3 regions of the Nocardioides sp. YIM 152588 genome follow, and region 2 is predicted to be linked to each of the others. Evidence: predicted binding sites of a transcription regulator. Region 2 holds the regulator's gene; each other region holds the start of a gene.
The links. Region 2 encodes LexA, which represses DNA repair genes until DNA is damaged. Its sites were predicted from a motif close to TCGAACANNTGTTCGA; they were not measured.

Region 1 (7,097 bases), on a different contig from region 2:
CTCTCGGGCTACGACGCCTGGGCCACCGGACTGCGCCGCGCGGAGACCCAGAACCGGGTGATCGCGCCGGTGATCGGCTGGGACGCCAAGAAGGGGAAGGTCAAGGTCTCCCCCATCGCTCGGTGGAGCGACGAGCAGGTCGAGCGCTACATCGCCGAGAACGGCGTCCTGGTCAACCCGCTGGTCTACGACGGCTACCCGTCCATCGGCTGCGCACCGTGCACGCGGCGCGTGGCGCCCGGCGAGGACCCGCGCAGCGGGCGCTGGGCCGGCACCGGCAAGACCGAGTGCGGGATCCACTCCTGACCGAGCCCGCCACCCACCCGCAGCACCGATCGCAGCACCGTCCGATGAAGCACCGGAAACAGCACCGCACCGAGAAGCACAGCACCGAGTAGTTCTGGAAGTCCGAGAGGAGGAGCGAGAGATGACCGCTCCCGCCCTGGTTGCCCTCGCCCATGGCAGCCGTGACCCCCGCTCCGCTGCCACCATCTCCGCGCTGGTCGCGGAGGCCAAGGCCCAGCGCCCCGACCTGCGGATCGAGAAGGCGTTCCTGGAGAAGTCCAAGCCAGGGTTCCAGACGGTCGTCGACCGGCTGGTCCGCGCCGGCTACGACGAGATCGTCGTCGTACCGCTCCTGCTCGTCGAGGCGTTCCACGCCCGCGTCGACGTGCCGGCGATGATCGCCGAGGCCACCGAGCGCCACCCCGGCCTCAAGATCCAGGCCACCGCCGTGCTCGGCCTCGAGGCCTGTTTCCTGGAGGTCCTCGACCAGCGGCTGCGGAGCGCGCTCAAGGAGGCGCGCGTCCGCGAGCTCGACGCCCTCGTGCTCGCGGCCGCCGGCACCTCCGACCCGCTCGCCAACCAGGCCGTCGCCCGGCTGGCCCGCGTGTGGGGCGCCCACCACAAGCTGCCGGTGACCGCGGCGTACGCCACGAGCGCACCGCCGGCCACCGGGGAGGCGGTGCGCGCCTTCCGCGGAGAGGGCCGGCGCCACATCGCCGTCGCCTCGCTGTTCCTCGCCCCCGGCACGCTGGTCGACAGGGCCACCGAACTGGCGCTCGAGGCCGGCGCCGTGGCCGTCTCCGAGCCGCTCGGCGCCCACCCCGAGGTGGCGCGCATCATCCTGGCCCGGTACGCCGTCGGCGCGGTCGAGCTCGTCCCCGTCTGAGGCGCGAGTCGGCACAAACTGACGGTGAGTTTGTGCCGACTCGGCGGTGAGTCTGTGCCGACTCGGGGGTGCGCTCGTCCCTGCCCGAGCGGGACGGGTCAACCGACGAGCGTCTCCAGCAGGCGCTCCAGCGTCCGGCCGGGGTCCGTGGTCACGCCTCCGTGCACCGGGCCCGGCTGCAGCACCGTGCTGCGGGGCGCCTTGAGCAGGCCGAAGCGCGTGCCCTGGTCGTCCTTCGCCAGGCGCGTGCCGTAGGCGGTCGCGCGCTGGCCGACGCCGAACGCGGCGTGCGCGTCGCCGCGGCACACCGACTCCACCGCCGCCAACGCGGAGCGGACCGCGGCCACGTCGATCCCCGGTGCGAACGCCGCCAGGCGCGCCTCGTCGACCAGCGACAGCGAGCCGAGGAAGCCACGGTCCGGGCAGTAGAGCACCACGCCGACATTGACGAACTCCTCGCGCTCCACACGCGGCACGCACCGCAGCGCGACGTACTGGTACGGCGCGGCCTCCGTGCTCACCGGGTCACCTCCGGCAGCCACGCGCGGTCGCCGCCCACCCGGGCGTGCAGGAAGTCGACGTACCGGGCGCGCACGGCCGCGGCGTCCTCCGCGCCGGGGACCGGCTCGAGCCACTCGTCGGGGATCTCGCCGACGATCCCGGCCAGGGCGTCGCGGTCCAGCAGCGCGGCGAGCTCCGCGTCCTGCTCGCGTGCGGTGCCGGCGAAGCGGGCGAAGATGTGCTCGCTCACGTCGAACGGCTGACGGGCGAACCGCTGGGGGTCGCCGGGGCCGCCCGGCCAGGAGTAGTGGAAGTACAGCGACGCCCCGTGGTCGATGGCGTAGAGGACCCCGCGCCACACCAGCAGGTTCGGGTTGCGCCAGCTGCGGTCGACGTTCGCGGTGAGCGCGTCCAGCCACAGCACGCGACCGGCCACGGCGGGGTCGGGGTCGACCGAGGAGTCGAAGCCGAAGGACCCCGGCAGGAAGTCGATGCCCAGGTTGAGGCCGGCGCTCGCCTTGAGGAGGTCCTGGACCTCCTCGTCGGCCTCGTAGCGGGCCAGGGCCGGATCGAGGTCCAGCACCACCTGGTCGGGCGTCGGGATCCCGAGGCGCCGGGCCAGCCCGGCCACGATCACCTCGGCGACCAGCACGCGCAGGCCCTGCCCGGCCCCGCGGAACTTGCACACGTAGGTCCCGAGGTCGTCGCCCTCCACGATGCCGGGGAGGCTGCCCCCCTCGCGCAGGGGCGTGACGTACCGCGTGACCATGACGGTCGGCATCACAGGTGGAGCTTCTCCTTGATCAGGCGTCGCCGCTGCTCGGCGACGTCGAAGTCGGCGACGGGCCACCGCAGGTCCAGGCCGAGCAGCGCCTCGCGCAGCAGGTGGGCGACCGCGAGGTTGCGGTACCACTTCCGGTCCGCTGGGATCACGTGCCACGGCGCGTGCTGGGTGTGGGTGCGCTCCAGTGCGATCTCGTAGGCACGCTGGTACTCCGGCCAGAGCCGCCGGTCGTCGATGTCGCCCGGGCTGAACTTCCAGTGCTTCTCCGGGTTGTCCAGGCGCTGCAGGAGCCGGCGCTTCTGCTGCTCCGGGCTGATGTGCAGCATGCACTTGATGAGCACCGTGCCGCGCTCGATCTGCTCCCGCTCCCAGGCGTTGATGGCGTCGTAGCGGCGCTCGATCTCGTCCGGCGCCGCCAGTCCCCGCACCCGTGCGGCCAGCACGTCCTCGTACTGGGAGCGATCGAACACCCCGACGTACCCGGGCTCGGGCAGCGCGTTGGTGATCCGCCACAGGAAGTCGTGGGCGAGCTCCTCGTCGGTCGGCGCCTTGAAGGACGTGATCCGCACGCCCTGGGGGTCCACCAGCCCGACCGTCGAGCGCAGCGTGCCGCCCTTGCCGGAGGTGTCCATCCCCTGCAGGACCAGCAGCACGCTGCGTTCCCCGCCGGCCTGGCCGTGGGCGAAGAGCCGCTCCTGCAGCTCGGCGAGCTCCGCGCCCAGCTTGGCCAGCGCCTTCGTCCCGGACTTCTTGCCGCCCGCGAAGCCCGGCGTCCCGTCGGCCCGGTACGACGTCAGGTCGACCTCGCCTCCGGGCACCCGCAGCGCCGCGCCGAACTTCATGGCGCGAAGCCTACTGCCGGTCGGGCCGCGTCCGACGGCACGCCCCGGCGCCCGGCACGACCGGCGTGCCCGGCCCCGAGGTCGTGCTCAGTGCGCCAGGCCGCCGCGCCGGTTGACCAGCGGCGGCAGCGAGGACCACGGGAAGTCGATCCACAGGTCGGTCGACTTCCAGGAGTACTCCGGCTTGATCACCGAGCGCGGCTTCTCGTAGACCACCGCGGTGCGGGTCTCGGCGACGTGGTCGGCGCAGAAGTCGCGGACCGCCTCGAGCGTGCGCCCGCTGTCGGCCACGTCGTCGGCGATGAGCACCTTCATGCCGGTCAGGTCGATCGCCGCCGGCGTCGGCGGCAGCATCATCGGGACGTCCAGCCGCTGGTCCACCCCGGTGTAGAACTCGACGTTGACGGCCGAGAGGTTCTTCACGTCGAGGGCGTAGGCGAGGCCCATCGCGAGACCGAGGCCGCCGCGGGCGATGGCCAGCACGATGTCGGGCTCGAAGCCGTCGTCGACGACCTGGCGTGCGAGGTCCCGCACTGCCTCCCCGAAGGCCTCGTAGGTCAGGACCTCCCGCTCCGGCGCGGCCTCGCTCATCTCAGTGCTCATCCGCCCATTCTGTGGCACCGAGCTCCTCGCGCACCACCGCGAAGGCGACGCCCGCGGAATATCCCTTCCGCGCGAGCATGCCCGTCAGTCGCCGCATCGCGACCGTCTCGTCGAGGCCGCGCATGGACCTCATCTTCTTGCGGACCAGCACGCGGGCGGACTCCGACTCGGCTCCCGGATCGACCTCGTCGAGCACGCCGCGCAGCGTCTCCTCGTCGATGCCCTTGCGGCGCAGCTCCTGCGCCAGCGCCGGGCGCGCCAACCCTCGGGTCCGCCGCCGGCTGTCGACCCAGGCGCGGGCGAACGCCTCGTCGTCGATCAGGCCGACCTCGGTGAAGCGGTCGAGCAGACGCTCGGCGATCTCCTCGGGGACGTTGCGCCGTGCCAGGCGCGCAGCCAGCTCGTGGCGGCTGCGCGCCTGACCCGTCAGCTGGTCGAGCAGGATCTTGCGGGCGATGGCCTCGTGGTCGGGCTCGGGGTCGACGTCTCGCTGCGCGTCGCCGACCCCGGGCCCCGCGCCGACGCCCTTGCCGTCACCGCTGCCCAGCATCAGAAGCTGTCGACGCCGATCGGCTCGTCGGACAGGTCGTCGACCTGCGGGGTGACGCCGAGCTTCTCCAGGATCTTCTTCTCCAGCTCGTTGGCCAGGTCAGGGTTGTCCTTGAGGAAGTTGCGGGCGTTCTCCTTGCCCTGGCCGAGCTGGTCGCCCTCGTAGGTGTACCAAGCGCCCGCCTTACGGACCAGGCCCGCCTCGACGCCCACGTCGATCAGGCCGCCCTCGCGGCTGATGCCCTGGCCGTACATGATGTCGAACTCCGCCTGCTTGAACGGCGGGGCCACCTTGTTCTTGACGACCTTGACCCGGGTCCGGTTGCCGACCATGTCGGTGCCGTCCTTGAGGGTCTCGATCCGGCGCACGTCGAGGCGGACCGAGGCGTAGAACTTCAGCGCCCGACCACCGGTGGTGGTCTCCGGCGAGCCGAACATGACGCCGATCTTCTCGCGCAGCTGGTTGATGAAGATCGCGGTCGTCTTGGACTGGTTGAGCGCACCGGTCATCTTCCGGAGCGCCTGGCTCATCAGGCGGGCCTGGAGACCCACGTGGCTGTCGCCCATCTCGCCCTCGATCTCGGCCCGCGGCACCAGCGCGGCCACGGAGTCGATGACGATCAGGTCGAGCGCGCCGGAGCGGACCAGCATGTCCGCGATCTCCAGCGCCTGCTCACCCGAGTCGGGTTGCGAGACCAGCAGGGCGTCGGTGTCGACGCCGAGCGCCTTCGCGTACTCCGGGTCGAGCGCGTGCTCGGCGTCGATGAACGCCACGATGCCGCCGGCGCGCTGGGCGTTGGCCACCGCGTGCAGGGCGACCGTCGTCTTACCGGAGGACTCCGGACCGTAGATCTCCACGACCCGGCCGCGCGGCAGGCCACCGAGGCCCAGCGCGACGTCGAGCGAGATCGCACCGGTCGGGATCACGTCGAGCGGGGCCCGGGTCTCGTCGCCCAGGCGCATCACCGAGCCCTTGCCGTAGGACTTCTCGATGTTGAGAAGGGCGGCGTCGAGCGCCTTCATACGGTCGTCAGCGGCCATGGCTGATCTCCTTGTGCTGGATTGCTGCGCGGAAGTCTTCGTCGCGTTCTTGGCGGTTTTGCGTGTCATCTCGGGCGGTGACGCTAGACCAGACCTCCGACACTTCGTCCCTCCCCCCGCCGTCCTGGGGAGGGACGCCGTGTGCTGCGTGGCGATCCCCAGGGACCGAGCCTGCGGAGGGCGGACGACGTGACGCCGGTGCTCGTCTCGCCGCTCGCTCACCGACTACGCTAGGCGAACGGGTGTTCGAACGCAGGATTTCCTCGGCGTGTCGCTCATTCGCCGCCGACGGCGGCGTCGAGGGCGGCCTCCTCGGCCGGCACGGCGTGCCGCTCCGCGTGGGCACGGACGGCGGCGCCGATCACGCCCAGGGCGAGCGCCAGGGTCACCAGCGCCAGCGTCGGGTAGCCGGCCAGGTCCACGATCAGCCCGGCGAGCGCGCCGGCGCCGGCCGCGGTCATGCCCATCACCAGGTCCGACGTGCCCTGCACGGCGGTGCGCGCCTCCAGCGGCGCGTGCTCGGCGACCAGGGTCGACGCGGAGACCATCGCGAACGACCAGCCCACGCCGAGCAGGAAGAGCCCCGCCGAGACCTGCCACGACATGCCGCTGGGCGAGGAGGCGCAGAGCAGCAGCGCCGCGATCAGCACCCCGCCCCCGGCGCCCAGCACGGGCGGCCGGCCCACGCGGTCGGCGAGGACGCCGACCAGCGGCGAGAAGGCGAACATGCCCAGCACGTGGCCGCTGATCACCAGGCCGATGATCTCCAGCTCGGCACCGCCGTGCTCCATGTGCAGCGGCGTCATCACCATCACCCCGACCATGGCCGCGTGCGCCATCGCCAGGCCGGCGATGGCGTAGCCCAGCACCGGGCGCGCGGCCACCGCCGCTCGGGCGGCCCGCCACGACGACGTACCGACCGGGGGGACGGTCGCGCCGGCGGCCGGCACCGCGCGCTCGGTCTCGGCCAGCCGCTGGGCCAGCTGCAGCGGGTCGGGGCGCAGGCCGACGGTCACCACGATCGCCGCCAGCAGCATGCCCATCGCGGCGATGGCGAACGGGCCGGCCAGCTCCGGGATGCCGACGGTCCGGGCGAAGGCGCCCGCCGGGCCGGTCAGGTTCGGGCCGGCGACGGCACCGATCGTGGTCGCCCAGACCACCAGCGACAGCGACCGGGCGCGGTCGTGGTCGGTGGCCAGGTCGGTGGCGGCGTACCGCGCGGCGCTGTTGGCCGCCGTCGCCGCGCCCAGCAGGACCGCACCACCCAGGAGCACGACCATCGACTCCACCACGCCGGCCAGGACCACCAGCGCGCCGCCGCTGGCGCCGAGCAGGTAGCCGGTGGCCAGGCCGAAGCGTCGGCCGCGGCGCCCCATCAGCCCGGCCAGCAGGAACGAGATCACCGCCGCGCCCAGCACCTGCGACGTCTGCGCGAGCCCGGAGAGCGCCTCGGAGCCCGACAGGTCGCGGGCGAGCAGCGAGGCCGTCGCGATGCCGATGGTGATGCCGATGGCGCCGACCGCCTGGGTCAGCACCAGGACGCGCACCGTCCGGCGCTGGGCCCACGCGCGGTCATGGGAGTGGCTCAACGGTCGCGCTCCGGAAG
Region 2 (7,097 bases):
CGCGATGGCCTGCCTCTTCCTCGGCTTCATGCTGATCGTCCGCCTCTCCCGCGAGCTCGGGATCACGCACTCGCCCGAGCCACGCCCGAAGCGGGATCCCGACGCCCCCAAGGGCGGGCGCCGCGCCTCGCGCTGACCGGCACCCGGTAGCGCCTCAGGCCCCGCCCGGGCCCCTTTCTTTCGGGTTCTTTTCCCTGAGGTGACGTTCGTGACCCGGCCGGGTCCGGCGCGGTTGAGGGTCGCGGCGGGTAGCCGTGCCCGCCGCAGCACCCATCACCTCTAGGGGGGACTCCCATGAAGAAGACCACGCTCGCCACCGGCCTGTCGCTCGTCGGCGCCGGGATCGCGCTCACCATGGTCGGAGGCGCCGGCGGCGCCGTCCTGGCCGGCCAGGTCGAGGCGCCGGTGGCCTCCGACACCCTCGAGGCCGTCGGCCTCACCTACGACATCACCAACCCCTTCGCGAACCTCAGCGAGAAGGCCATCCAGTCGCTGCGCGACGCGCTCGACATCAAGGACGGCGAGGACGGCGCCCCGGGCCCGGCGGGACCGCAGGGACCCCAGGGCGAGAAGGGCGACCCCGGCGACCCCGCATCGGCCGGCATCGCGCACTGGTCGGCGGCCACCACCGTCCCCGCCGCCAACAAGCCGTTCACCCAGGCCGACCCGACCGACCCGACCTACCTGCCGGGCTACGTCGAGGTCGTCGCGACCTGCCCCGGCGACAAGCTGGCGGTCGGCGGCGGCTACTCGACCGGTCAGTACAAGGGCGGCGTCGTCGCCACGCTGAACAAGAACACCGCGGACGCCCCGGGCACGGCCGGGTACGCCAAGGGCTGGATCGTCGGGTTCACCAACCACCTCGACAAGCCCGTGAACAACGTCCGCACCTACGTCGTCTGCATCGACGCCGTGGAGGACGAGCCGACGAGCTGATCGGCTCGGCGCCGCCCGACCGGGCGCGCCACCGGTACGTCGTACCGCAGCCCCGCCGGGCACCTCCCCGGCGGGGCTGCGGCCTTCTGACGGCCGGAGCGCGCCACCGACCCCCAGGAATCGGGACTAAGTCCCGGTCGCGATCGCGTGACCCCGCCCGGGGACGGGCGTTGGTCTAGACAGGAAGGTCGGGGTGCTCGGGGGCACCGGCCGCCCGGCGTCCGGGGGAGGGTTTCCGACGCCGGCCGGGACCGCGGACAGCCGTGCCCGCGGGACCAGACACACCGACACTGGGGGGAACCAGTCATGAAGAAGCTCAACCGCACCGCCGTCCTGACCGTCACCGGCAGCGCCGTCCTGCTCGCCACGCTCAGCGGCGTCGGCGGCGCCGTCGCCGCCAACCAGATCGGCTCGCGCGACATCGCCAACGGCTCGATCCGCTCGATCGACATCAAGGACTCCACCATCAAGCCGCAGGACCTCGCCAAGAGCACCCTGACGTCCCTCCAGGCCGAGGCCGCCCCCGGCGCCCCCGGCGAGAAGGGCGAGAAGGGCGACGACGGCGAGATCGGCCCGCAGGGCGAGACCGGCCCCCGCGGCCCCAAGGGCGACGACGGCGCGACCGGGCCGGCCGGCCCGCAGGGCGCCCAGGGCGACCCGGCCAGCGACGTCAAGGGCGGCCTGGCGGCATACGAGGCCTCCGGGCTGACGACCGTGACCAAGGTCGGCGGCTCGTTCGGCAAGTTCACCGAGTCGGTCAACGCCACGCTGGTCGACACCGTCGGCCTCGACGCCGGCACCTACGCGCTGACCGCCGACGGGTTCTTCATCACCAACCAGTCCACCGCCGGCAAGGTGCGGATGCAGCTCGCCCTCCGCGTCGACGACGGCTCCAGCTGGGGCCAGGACTTCGGCACCTGCTTCACGGGGACCGTGTCCACGCTCGCCAACCGCGAGGCGACCTGCTCCACCACCCGCGTCGTCGAGGTCACCGAGCCGACGACCGTCCAGGTCCTCGCCTTCGGCTACCAGGACGACCAGGGCGCCAGCGAGTCCGGCAAGGTCAGCGTCGCCTCCTACGTCACCGCGCTCCGCGTCGGCTGACCGCTCCGCACACCGGCACCGCACACCGACACCACACCGCGGGCAGCCGTGCCCGCGGCCACGTCAGATCACCACTGGGGGGAACCAGTCATGAAGAAGCTCAACCGCACCGCCGTCCTGACCGTCACCGGCAGCGCCGTCCTGCTCGCCACGCTCAGCGGCGTCGGCGGCGCCGTCGCCGCCAACCAGATCGGCTCGCGCGACATCGCCAACGGCTCGATCCGCTCGATCGACATCAAGGACTCCACCATCAAGCCGCAGGACCTCGCCAAGAGCACCCTGACGTCGCTCCAGGCCGAGGCCGCCCCCGGCGCCCCCGGCGAGAAGGGCGAGAAGGGCGACGCCGGCGAGACCGGCCCGCAGGGCGAGACCGGCCCCCGCGGCCCCAAGGGCGACGACAACCTCGTCGACGCCTATTACTCGGTGGCGTACTACGACGTGGGCAACACCAACGCCGGCGCCATCGCCACCGTCGCCTGCCAGGAGCAGACCGACGTCGCGATCTCCGGCGGCGTCCAGGTGACCGGGATCGAGGCCGGCGCGAACAGCCGCAACACCCCCGTCTCCTCGTCCTTCCCGGGCCGCATGGACTGGAGCACCAACACGCCGAAGGCCGACCGCCTCGACGGGTGGATCGTCCAGTTCGGTGGCAACGCGCAGACCTCCGGCAGCAGCGACAAGTCGCCGGAGAAGGTCAAGGTCTGGGCGCTGTGCGTCCCCGGCGCGGAGATCCCGGTCGTCGAGACCTACCGCCAGTCGTCCTGACCCGTTCCCACGGACCGCATCGCGGCCCCGGCAGGCCTCGTGCCTGCCGGGGCCGCGGCGATTTCCACAGGTCCTTCCATTGGCCCGCGCCGGCGCCCGGGGTCACGCCATACTTCCCGCACGCTCCCTCCGACCTGGCTAGTCCCCAGGAGGACCTGTGCCCAGACGACCCACGACCGCGGCACTCGTCGCCGCCGCGACACTCCTGGTCGGCGCCTGCGCCGCCGAGGCCGACCCCGCGCCCACACCACCGTCCGCGAGCGCGGCGCCGCCACCCAGCACGGCGACCCCCGACCCCGGCCCCGTCGAGCCCACGCTGCCCGCCGCCGCGACGCGGAACGGGAAGGCCGGGGCCGAGGCGTTCGTCGAGTACTACTGGGAGGTCGTCAGCTACGCACAAGCGAGCGGCGACACGACTCGCCTGGAGGATCTGCACGCGGAGGCGTGTTCGCTCTGCACTGGCGCGGTCCAGTGGATCGACCGCATCTACGGAAGCGGCGGACACATCAACGGCGGCAAGCACACCGTTCTGACGGCCTCAGCCACACCAAGCCCGAGCGGGAGCGGCAGGTGGGTGGTAGCGAGCGAGATCCACGCCACCGCGACACGGGTCGCCGGCGCACCAGGTCGGAACGGTCGGTACGACAAGGCCGACATGGCCGTCACCCAGATCCTGGAACATACGGGCACGTCCTGGCGTGTCCATTCCTGGAGCAATCGATGAGTAGGACACTGGCGCGATTGGGCTTGGTCGCCGCCACGGGAAGTCTCTCGCTCGTCATTGCCACCGCGCCCGCGACCGCCGACGTCGACGGTGGGACCGACAACAGTGGAATCACCATCGGCGCCAGTGAAGAGATACCGGACGATTCCGCACCGCCGGAATCCGACAATACAACCGGCGCGACAGCGCCGATCTACCACGAGTACAACGCGTGCGCCCTCGAGAGCGCGGCGCTCTGCTACGAACCCGCCGTATGCCCGGATGGACAGAACGAGGTCGCGTTCTGGTACACCGATCCCGAGACGGGGAACATCCTGTCCGAGGGGACCTACTGCCCCGGCGAGGACGAGGCCGCCGAGCCAGCCACCATCACCCTCGGCATGGTCCTCGAAGCCTTCCGCCGCATCCCGCTCCACGCCGCCGAGCTCGCGATCGAACCACCCGACGGCCGGACCCTGGTCAACTTCGAGACCAACTTCTACTCCCCCGCCGCACCCCTGGAGCGCACCGTCGTCATCCTCGGCCAACGCGTGGACCTGCACATCACCATCGCCACGTACCACTGGGACTTCGGTGACGGCACCACCCGCGACACCACCACCGCCGGCGCCCCCTACCCCGCGCTCGCCCTGACCCACAACTACCGGCACACCGGCCGGTACCACCCCCGCCTCGACGCCACCTACACCGCCGACTACCGCGTCAACGGCGGCCCCTGGCAACCCGTCGACGGCACCGTCACCATCTCCGGTGCCCCCACCACACTCACCGCCGTCGAAGCCCACCCCACCCTCGTCGGCTACGGCGACTGACAGCGCCGGCGGGGCCGCCATACGGAAATGGCGCGAGGGGCGGGATCTCTGCAGAGATCCCGCCCCTCGTCTTCCCCTGGGCCTGAGGGGCCCCGTCCGCCGGGGTCGAGGCGACGGACGTGTCGGTGGGCGCGCCGTGCGGCGCGCGGGTCAGGCGGTCGGAACCCGGAGGTCCTGGCCGGCGTAGACCGAGCTGGTGTCCAGCGAGTTGAGCTCCTGGATCCGGCGGATCATCGCCCGCACGTCGGACGTACCGGTCTCCGCGGCGGCGTCGCTCGCGATGTCCCACAGGGTGTCGCCCGGAACCACCGTCACCACCTCGACCGGCGCGGCGCCCTTCTCCTCGGACGCCAGCGAGCCGGAGGCCAGCAGGATGCCGAGGCCGAAGGCCACCAGCAGTCCGAGCACGAACACCACGACGCGGCCGCGCCGGGTCAGGCGCACGCCGGATCGGTCAGCCTTGCCGCGGGAGCGGGCGACCGTGCGGGCGGGACGGGCGGTGCTGATGCTGCTGACGGTGGTGCTCATCGTGACCTCCGGGGGAAGTGGCTCCGTCGTTCGGAGCCTCGGGGCTGTCGGGTGCGAATCAGACTCTGCTCGGACCCTCCGACAGATCCGTTGCGTCTCTGCCGGCGGTCCGTCGATCATCTGTTCGATCGAACACGTGTACGAGGTTAGAGCAGGTGTTCGAACAGGTCAAGGACCTGTTCGAATGCGTGTTCGATTGTTCGAGTACGCCAGGGACCCCCGAAACGCGACACGCGACTTCGAACACGTGTTTGATCGACGGCGCCGCTCGCGCTACCGTCAGGGAACCAGCACGACTTGGCACGACTTGGCACGACTTCGCACGACATGGCACGACACGGAGCAGGACGCCCACGACGTACGGCACCGCGCAGCACTGCCAGCGCAGGCCAGCAGGTTCCGAGGAGGACCCGATGACCGACAAGAGAACGGGCGGCAGGGGCGCGGTCCGCGAGTTCCCGGACGGCCCACCCGACGCCACCGGCCTCACCCCACGGCAGCAGCGGATCCTCGCCACCATCAAGGACTCCATCGAGCAGCGCGGCTACCCGCCGAGCATGCGCGAGATCGGCTCGTCGGTGGGCCTGACCAGCACCTCCAGCGTCGCCCACCAGCTGCGCGTGCTGGAGGAGAAGGGCTACCTCAAGCGCGACCCCAACCGCCCCCGCGCGATCGAGGTCTTCCTCCCGGAGGTGATGGCCGCGCGCCGCTCCATCTCCAGCACCGAGGGGAGCCCGGTGGACGAGACCGGGATCGGCGACGTCGCCCCGACCGCGACGAACGTGCCCGTGGTCGGCCGCATCGCGGCCGGCGGCCCGATCCTCGCCGAGGAGCGGGTCGAGGACGTCTTCCCGCTCCCCCGTCAGCTCGTCGGCGACGGCCAGCTGTTCCTGCTCGAGGTCAGCGGTGAGTCGATGATCGAGGCCGCGATCTGCAACGGCGACTACGTCGTCATCCGGCAGCAGAGCACCGCCGAGAACGGCGAGATCGTCGCCGCCATGATCGACGGCGAGGCCACGGTCAAGACGTTCCAGCGCAAGGACGGCAAGGTCTGGCTGCTGCCGCACAACCCCGCGTTCGAGCCGATCGACGGCACCGACGCGACGATCCTCGGCAAGGTCACCGCGGTCCTCCGACGCGTCTGACCCCTCGGCCCCACAGCACGCCCGGACGGCACCGCCCTCCCCACGACACCCCGAGAACCGGGGCGGGGATGGCGGTGCCGTTGCTCGTCACCCGGGGTCGAGGCATAGGGTCGAGCCCGTCCATCCGCTCCCCCCTTCGAAATGCGAGCACCCGCGTGCGCCTCCGACGAACCGCCCTCGGCGGACTGATCCTCGCCCTCAGCGGGACCCTGGCCTTCGCCCCGGTCGGCCCCGCAGCGACGGCGGATCCCACCGCACCGGTCGCGCCGACCCTGCCCGAGCAGGCCGCGGAGCAGGCGCAGGAGCACGCCCTGGAGGCGCTCGAGACCGTGCAGGAGATCCTGGACGGCGACGGCGAGGGGCCCGAGGACGAGCCGGCCGAGCTCACGATCGCGCTGCACGACCTGGCCGCCCAGGCCGCCGCGCTGCCGGCCGCCGAACGCGAGCAGGCGCAACGCCTGCTCGCCCGGCCCACCGACACCACCGGGCCCGCGACGTGCGACCACGAGTACGCCTGCTACGACGCCTCCGCCACGCAGTACTACGAGTGCAGCGACCAGGTCTGCGTGCACTGGGTCACCACCACGGCGGACAGGGTGCCGGCCGAGGACGACGGCCCGGGCGGCAACTTCTCGGGCGAGGTCAACGGCATCCCCGACTACGTCGACACGGTGCTGCGCGAGATGGACCACGTGGCGGGCGCCTACACCGGCGCCGGCTACCGGCCGGTGCTCAGCGACGACGGGCGCGGCGCGGACGGCATGACCGCCACCGAGGCCGACCTGCCCGACATCTACCTCGCTCAGCTGGTGTCCGCCACCCTGGCGCTGTACGGCTACTGCACCACCGACGACCCCGACGTGATCGACGGCGACCCCTACGGCGACCTGCACCTGCGCACGTGGGCCTACTGCGTCCTCGACAACAACTACACCGACGCCATCTTCAACCGTCGTACGCCGCTGGAGAACCTCCAGGTGACCGCCGCCCACGAGTACTTCCACGCGGTCCAGTACGGCTACGACGTCGACGAGGACTCCTGGATCCTGGAGGCGACCGCCACCTGGGCCGAGGACCAGCTCT
Region 3 (7,097 bases), on a different contig from region 2:
CGGGCGTTCTCGACCGCGATCGCGGCGGCTGCGGCGACCGCCTTGACGCGCTCCTCGCTGGTGGCGGTGAACGCTCCCGGCATCGCATGGCCGAAGAGCAGCGCCCCGATCACCACGCCGTCGCGCCCGATGACGGGGGTGGCCAGGTAGCTGCGCAGCGGGAGGTGGCCGGGCGGCAGGTCGGCGTCGCCGGCGTACGTCGCCAGGTCCTCGATGCGGACCGTCTCGGTACCGGAGAAGGTCGGGTGGAACAGCGGCGTGATGCGCGGCGCCGGCATCGAGGCGAAGGCCTCCCGGTCCGCGCCGGAGAGCACGACGAGGTGGTACATGTCGCCGTTGCCGTCGACGGCGTTGTAGAAGAAGGCGCCGAACTCGGCGCCGGCGAGGCCGGTGGCGGCGTCCGTGACCGACTGCAGCACGGCCTCGAGATCGAGGCTGGAGTGGATCGCCTCGGCGAGGTGGAGCACGAGATCCGCGCCCTCGCCGGGCGGCGTCGGGCCGGGCGCGAAGGCCGGGAGGGCCAGGATGCGCGCGCCCTCCGGAGCGCCGGAGAGCTCGGTCACCGGGCGATTCTCGCAGGTGAGGCGTGTTCTCGTGGCATTACCGACCGGTCACCGGGTGCGGGCGGTCGCGGGCGCGGCCCTCGCGCGTGAGTACGCTGTCGGCCGTGCCCGAAGCCTCCACCTCCGTCCTGACCGGACCCGTCCAGGTCGTCGGCACCGGGCTGATCGGCACCTCCGTGGCGCTGGCCTGCCGCCGGGCCGGCCTCGAGGTACTGCTCAGCGACCTCGACCCCGACCACGTGCGGACCGCCTCCGGCCTCGGCGCCGGACGCCCCGCCGAGCCGGGGGACACCCCGGAGCTGGTCGTCGTCGCGGTGCCGCCGGACCACCTCGCGGAGGCGATCCGCGCCGCCCTCGTCGCCTCGCCGGACGCCGTGGTCACCGACGTCGGCAGCGTGAAGCTGGCGCCCCTGGACGCGCTGGCCGGGCAGCCCGGGCTCGACCGGTACGTCGGCAGCCACCCGATGGCGGGCAGCGAGCGTTCCGGTCCGCTGGCCGCCTCGGCCGCCCTCTTCGACGGCCGCCCGTGGGCGGTCACCCCCGCCGCGGACGCCCGGGCCGCCGGCGTCCGGCTGGTCGAGGCGCTGGCCGAGGTCTGCGGCGGCGTCGTGGTGCGGATGCGCCCGGAGGAACACGACCGTGCAGTCGCCCGCACCTCGCACGTGCCGCACCTGGTCTCGGCGCTGGTCGCCGGCACCCTGGCCGGCGCGTCGGCCGACCACCTGGCGCTCTCGGGCCAGGGCGTGCGGGACGTGACCCGGATCGCCGCCGGCGACCCCGGCCTCTACAGCCAGATCATCGGCGGCAACGCGACGGCCGTCGCGGCGCTCCTGGGCGAGCTGCGCGACCGCCTCGACCTCGCCCTCGACGCTGTCCGCGACGGTGACCGCGCGGGCCTCGCGTCGCTGCTCGCGCACGGCGTCGCCGGCACCCTCGCGATCCCCGGCAAGCACGGCGGGCCGCCGCGCCCGATGGTCGCCGTCGTCGTCGCCGTACCGGACCACCCGGGCGAGCTGGCCCGGCTCTTCGCCGACGCCGGCGACAGCGGCGTCAACATTGAGGACGTGCGGATCGACCACGACCCCGGACGCCTGGTCGGCCTGGTCGAGCTCGACGTCGCCGCGGAGCACGCGGAGGAGCTGCTGGGGGCGCTCGAATCGAGGGGTTGGGCCGCTCACCGGTAGGATTGCGGCCCGTGAACGACGCCCCGCACCCCGCCTCCGACCCGGCCCGCCCCGCCTCCGTGGCGCAGACCTCCGGGGTGGTCGTGGCCGTCGACGGCACCTCCGGGTCCGGCAAGTCCAGCACCTGCCGCGCGGTCGCCGACCGCCTCGGGCTGCGCTACCTCGACACCGGCGCCCAGTACCGGGCGATGACCTGGTGGATGCTCGCCCAGGGGATCGACGTCCACGACGCCGACGCGGTCGCCGCGGCCGCCGGCCGGCCCGACATCGTCTCCGGCACCGACCCGCTGGGCCCGACCATCGCCGTCGACGGGACCGACGTGTCGGTGGAGATCCGCACCGACGCCGTCAACGCGGCCGTCTCCCCGGTCAGCGCGGTGCCCGCGGTGCGCGAGCGCCTGGTCGCCCTGCAGCGCGAGCTCGTGGGCGAGGGCGGCATCGTCGTCGAGGGCCGCGACATCGCCTCCGTGGTCTGGCCGCAGGCCGAGGTCAAGGTCTACCTGACCGCCGACCCCGCCGCCCGTGCCGCGCGGCGCGCGCTGGAGAACGGCGGCGCCGACGTCGGCGCCACCGAGGCGTCGCTGCTCGCCCGCGACAAGATCGACTCCGGCCGCGCGGTGGCGCCGCTGACCCGCGTCCACGGCGCGATCCACATCGACTCCACGCACCAGACCCTGGAGCAGGTCGTCGACCTGGTCGCCGGCCTGGTCGAGGAGGGCATGACCGCCGTCGGCGGGTCATGAGACTGGACCCCGACGAGCGCGGGGCCCACCGGCAGCACCCTCGGAGCGACCGCGTCGCCACGCCGACCCGCTGGCTGCTCGCGGGCGGGCGCCCGGCCGCGCGCTGGCTGGTCCGGCGGCGGTACGACGTCCGGGTGCACCACCCCGAGCGCTTCCCGGCCACGGGGCCGGTGGTGCTCGCCGCCAACCACATCGGGCTCGTCGACGGCCCCCTGATGGCGCTCTTCGCGCCGCGGCCGGTGCACGCGCTGACCAAGATCGAGATGTTCGCCTCGCCGCTGGGCGGGGCGTTCCTGCGGCTGGCCGGCCAGGTGCCGCTGGACCGGTTCCGCGTCGACCCCGGCGCGGTCCGTACCGCGGTCCGGGTGCTGCGCGAGGGTGGCGTGGTCGGGGTGTTCCCGGAGGGGACGCGCGGGGGCGGCGAGCTGCGCACGTTCCGGCGCGGCGCGGCCTACCTGGCGATGGTGACGGGCGCCCCCGTCGTACCGCTGACGTTCGTGGGGAGCCGGGTGCCGGGCGGCGCGAGTGGTTCCCTGCCGCCGAAGGGTGACAGGATCGACCTCGTGGTCGGCACCCCGATCCCTGTGACTCTCCACTCATGGCCGCGCACGGCGGAACAGGTGGGCGCTCTCAGCGCGTTGTTGCACGGGCGGATGCGCGAGGAACTCGCCGCCGCCCTCAGCGAGACCGGTCGGGAGCTCCCCGGTCCGCTGCCGGAGATCGAGCTCGCGAAGGAATCCGATGACTGACATCAACCTCCCGGTCCTGGCCGTGGTCGGCCGCCCCAACGTTGGCAAGTCGTCCCTGGTCAACCGGATCCTCGGGCGCCGGGAGGCCGTGGTCGAGGACATCCCGGGCGTGACCCGCGACCGGGTCTCCTACGACGCCGAGTGGGGCGGCCGCGCCTTCACGCTGGTCGACACCGGCGGCTGGGACCCCGACGCGAAGGGGATGGCGGAGCGGATCAAGGTCCAGGCCGAGATCGCCGTCTCGCTGGCCGACGCGGTGCTCTTCGTGGTCGACGCCGCCGTCGGGATCACGGACGCCGACGAGGCGGTCGTGAAGGTGCTGCGCAAGTCCGGCAAGCCGGTGGTGCTGGCCGCCAACAAGGTCGACGACGAGCGCGTCGAGGCGGAGGCCTACGGCCTGTGGAACCTCGGCCTGGGCGAGCCGCTCTCGGTCTCGGCGCTGCACGGCCGCGGCTCCGGCGACCTGCTCGACGCGATCCTCTCGGTGCTGCCCGAGGCGGAGGAGGTCGAGGAGGAGGTCGGCGGTCCCCGCCGGATCGCCATCGTCGGCCGCCCGAACGTCGGCAAGTCCTCGCTGCTCAACAAGCTCGCCGGGGAGGAGCGGGTGGTCGTCGACAACGTCGCGGGCACCACCGTCGACCCCGTGGACGAGCTGATCGAGCTCGGCGGCCGGGAGTGGCGGTTCATCGACACCGCCGGCATCCGCAAGCGGGTCAAGGAGGCGTCGGGCCACGAGTACTACGCCTGGCTGCGCACCACGACGGCGATCGAGCGGGCCGAGGTCTGCGTGCTGGTCCTCGACGCCGGCCAGTCCGTCGCCGAGCAGGACATGCGGATCCTCCAGGAGGTCCGCGAGGCCGGCAAGGCGCTGATCATCGCCTTCAACAAGTGGGACACCGTCGACGACGAGCGCCGCTACTACCTCGACCGCGAGATCGAGCGCGACCTGGTCCAGGTCCAGTGGGCGCCGCGGATCAACATCACCGCCAAGACCGGCTGGCACGTCGACCGGCTGGTCCCGGCGCTGGACCGCGCCATCGCGGGCTGGGAGACCCGGGTCCCGACCGGCGCCCTCAACGCGTTCCTCGGCCGGCTGGTGGCCGAGCACCCGCACCCGGTGCGGGGCGGCAAGCAGCCGCGGGTGCTCTTCGGCACCCAGCCGTCGACCTCGCCGCCGACCTTCGTGCTGTTCACCACCGGCAAGCTCGACGCCGGGTACGAGCGGTTCATCGAGCGGCGGCTGCGCGAGGAGTTCGGCTTCGTCGGCACCCCGATCGTCCTCCAGGTGCGACCGCGGGAGAAGCGCAAGCGCACCTGACCTGTCGGGTGGCTGTTGCGCGTGGGGCGCGTCGTCACATCCCGATTGGCCCCGAATTCGGGCCGAAAGGGGCCAATCGGGATGTGACGACGCCCAAACACCCACCGGTCTAGGCCATTCCGCTTGCCCGGATCGAACATGTGTTCGACAATGGTCGGGTGGGAGCAACGGCCGTCGACGAGTCCGTCCTCGCGCAGCTGCGCGGGCGGATCCAGGCGCTCGAGGGAGGTCCGTCGCGCCTCGGCGTGCCGGTGTCGCCCGCCCTCGACGGGCTGGTCGCGCTGCGCACCGGTGGCACGTACGCCGTCGACACCGCCTCCCTGGCGATGGCGCTCGCCGCCGGCGCCTCGGCGGCGGGGGACTGGGTCGGCTTCGTCGGCTGGTCCGACTTCGGCGTCGAGGCCGCCCACCAGCTCGGCGTCGACCTGACCCGCACGGTCCTGGTCCCCTCGCCCGGCGAGCACTGGGTCGAGGTCTGCGCGGCGCTCGTGGACGTGCTCCGGGTGGTCGTGCTGCGCCCGGCGGGGCGGATCGACCCCAAGTCCGCCTCCGTCCTCGAGGCGCGGCTGCGCGCCCGCTCCGCGGTCCTCGTGGTGCACGGCGAGTGGCCGCGCTGCGACGCCACGATCACCGCCACCGAGACCCGCTGGGAGGGGCTGGGGCAGGGGTACGGGCGGCTGCGCCGGCATCGGGCGTCCGTCGCGGTGCGCGGCACCGGTCGGCCGCGCGCCGGCGAGGTCGTGCTGCCGTTCGGCGAGGACGCAGAGGGCGTCTCCTGGGGCGCCGGCTCGGGCTCGGTGGCGGGCTAGCGTGCCCCGGGTCCTGGTGGTCTGGTGCCCGGACTGGTCGGTGACCGCGGCGCTGATGGAGCGCGCTGACTCCGACGGCACCGACGGCCCCGACGGCGCTGACGGCGTGCGTGCGGGCCGGACCACGCCCGCGGCCGTCCTCTCGGCCAACCGGGTGACGGTCTGCAACGCCGCCGCCCGCGCCGAGGGGGTACGCCGCGGGCAGCGCCGCCGCGACGCGCAGGCGCGCTGCCCCGAGCTGCTCCTGCTCGCCGACGGCCCCGAGCGCGACGCCCGCTGGTTCGAGCCGGTGCTCGCCGCGGTCGAGGAGCTCCGCCCCGGCATCGCGCCGATCCGCCCCGGCCTGCTCGCGGTGAGCGCCCCCGGCCGCTACCACGGCGGCGAGGAGGCCGCCGCCGCCCTGCTCGCCGAGCAGCTGGTCGGCCTCGGGGTCTGGGACTGCCGGACCGGCGTCGCTGACGACCTCTACACCGCCGAGCGGGCCGCCCGGGCGGCGCCGCCGCAGGGGTGCACCGTGGTCCCGGCGGGCGGCTCGGCGTCGTACCTGCGGGACCTGCCGGTGACCGCGCTCGCCGACGACGGCGAGGAGGGGCGGCGCCTGGTCGACCTGCTGCGCCGGCTCGGCCTGGTCCGGCTGGGGGAGTTCGCGGCGTTCGGCGCCGACGAGGTGAGCAACCGGTTCGGCGGCTACGGCGTTGACCTGTGGCGCCGGGTGCGCGGCGAGGGGACCGCCCTGGCTGGCGCCCGCACGCCGCCGCCGGAGCTGGTCCGCGAGATCGGGTTCGAGCCGCCGCTGGACTCGGCCGAGGCGGTGACGTTCAGCGTCCGGACCACCGCGGAGCGGTTCGTCGCCGGGCTCGCGGACCGCCAGCTGGTGGCCACCGCGGTCCGGGTCGAGGCGATCTTCGACGCCGCCGCGGTGGCCGAGGGGGAGGGCGGGATGAGCGCCCGCACCTGGGTGCACCCGCGCTGCTTCACCTCCCGCGACCTCGTGGACCGCGTGCACTGGCAGCTCCAGGCCGGGTCGGGGCTGCGCAGCCGCCGGCAGGCGGGGGCGGTGGGCGCCCCGATCGAGCGGGTGCGGTTCGTGCCCGAGACGGTGGAGCCCGCCGGCGACCACGCCGACGGGCTGTGGGGCGGCGGCGCGGAGGAGCAGGTGGTCCGCGGCGTGGCCCGCGTCCAGGCCATGGTCGGGTACGACGCCGTGCGGGTGCCCGTGCTGCAGGGCGGCCGCGGCGCGTCCGACCGCCAGGCGTGGGTGCCGTGGGGCGAGCGACCGGTCGGGCTGCGCGACGCCCGCCCGCCGTGGCCGGGCAGGATCCCGGGGCCGTCGCCGACCCGCGTCTTCCCCGAGCCGCTGCCCGCGGAGGTGGTCGACCCCGCCGGCCACGACGTCGCGGTCACCGAGCGCGGGGTGGTCACCGGGGCGCCGTACCGGTTCCGGGTGGTCGGCGGTGAGCGGCGCACCTGGCGCACGGTGGCCGGCTGGGCGGGGCCGTGGCCGGTGGACGAGGGCTGGTGGACCGGGGCGGGCGAGGGTGGCCGCTCGGCGCGGTTCCAGGTGGTCGGCCTGGACGGGAGCGCGTGGCTGCTGCGCTGGCGGCCGACCGGGTGGGAGGTCGAGGCCGCCTACGACTAGCGCGGCGGCTCGCCTGCGGATGGTGCGGAGGATCTGCGGCGGATGCGCCGACTTGCCGCAGATAGTGGCGCGACGTAGCGTGGCGAGAAAGA

Region 1: recA (recombinase RecA) is a predicted target of LexA. The motif match lies at 5,726-5,741, and genes of this name have one in related genera.
Region 3: imuA' (DnaE2-dependent mutagenesis accessory factor ImuA') is a predicted target of LexA. The motif match lies at 4,690-4,705, and genes of this name have one in related genera.

Annotation. Positions count from the first base shown of each region.
Region 1 covers NZ_JBEGDJ010000001.1:14,243-21,339, reverse strand. The annotation lists gene ABLM29_RS00115 (phosphoadenylyl-sulfate reductase) at 1-306, shown strand, start outside; gene ABLM29_RS00110 (sirohydrochlorin chelatase) at 428-1,171, shown strand; gene ABLM29_RS00105 (DUF3037 domain-containing protein) at 1,270-1,692, opposite strand; gene ABLM29_RS00100 (HipA family kinase) at 1,689-2,453, opposite strand; gene ABLM29_RS00095 (PPK2 family polyphosphate kinase) at 2,453-3,298, opposite strand; gene ABLM29_RS00090 (phosphoribosyltransferase) at 3,386-3,901, opposite strand; gene ABLM29_RS00085 (regulatory protein RecX) at 3,891-4,451, opposite strand; gene recA (recombinase RecA) at 4,451-5,491, opposite strand; gene ABLM29_RS00075 (MFS transporter) at 5,767-7,080, opposite strand; gene ABLM29_RS00070 (DUF3046 domain-containing protein) at 7,077-7,097, opposite strand, start outside.
Region 2 covers NZ_JBEGDJ010000004.1:137,892-144,988, forward strand. The annotation lists gene ABLM29_RS04175 (hypothetical protein) at 1-136, shown strand, start outside; gene ABLM29_RS04180 (hypothetical protein) at 295-936, shown strand; gene ABLM29_RS04185 (collagen-like triple helix repeat-containing protein) at 1,243-2,040, shown strand; gene ABLM29_RS04190 (collagen-like triple helix repeat-containing protein) at 2,131-2,805, shown strand; gene ABLM29_RS04195 (DUF6318 family protein) at 2,963-3,529, shown strand; gene ABLM29_RS04200 (PKD domain-containing protein) at 3,526-4,341, shown strand; gene ABLM29_RS04205 (LysM peptidoglycan-binding domain-containing protein) at 4,492-4,869, opposite strand; gene lexA (transcriptional repressor LexA) at 5,283-6,014, shown strand; gene ABLM29_RS04215 (MXAN_6640 family putative metalloprotease) at 6,170-7,097, shown strand, end outside.
Region 3 covers NZ_JBEGDJ010000026.1:31,863-38,959, reverse strand. The annotation lists gene ABLM29_RS13545 (GAF domain-containing SpoIIE family protein phosphatase) at 1-563, opposite strand, end outside; gene ABLM29_RS13540 (prephenate dehydrogenase) at 668-1,747, shown strand; gene cmk ((d)CMP kinase) at 1,759-2,490, shown strand; gene ABLM29_RS13530 (lysophospholipid acyltransferase family protein) at 2,487-3,239, shown strand; gene der (ribosome biogenesis GTPase Der) at 3,232-4,557, shown strand; gene imuA' (DnaE2-dependent mutagenesis accessory factor ImuA') at 4,716-5,366, shown strand; gene ABLM29_RS13515 (Y-family DNA polymerase) at 5,368-7,005, shown strand.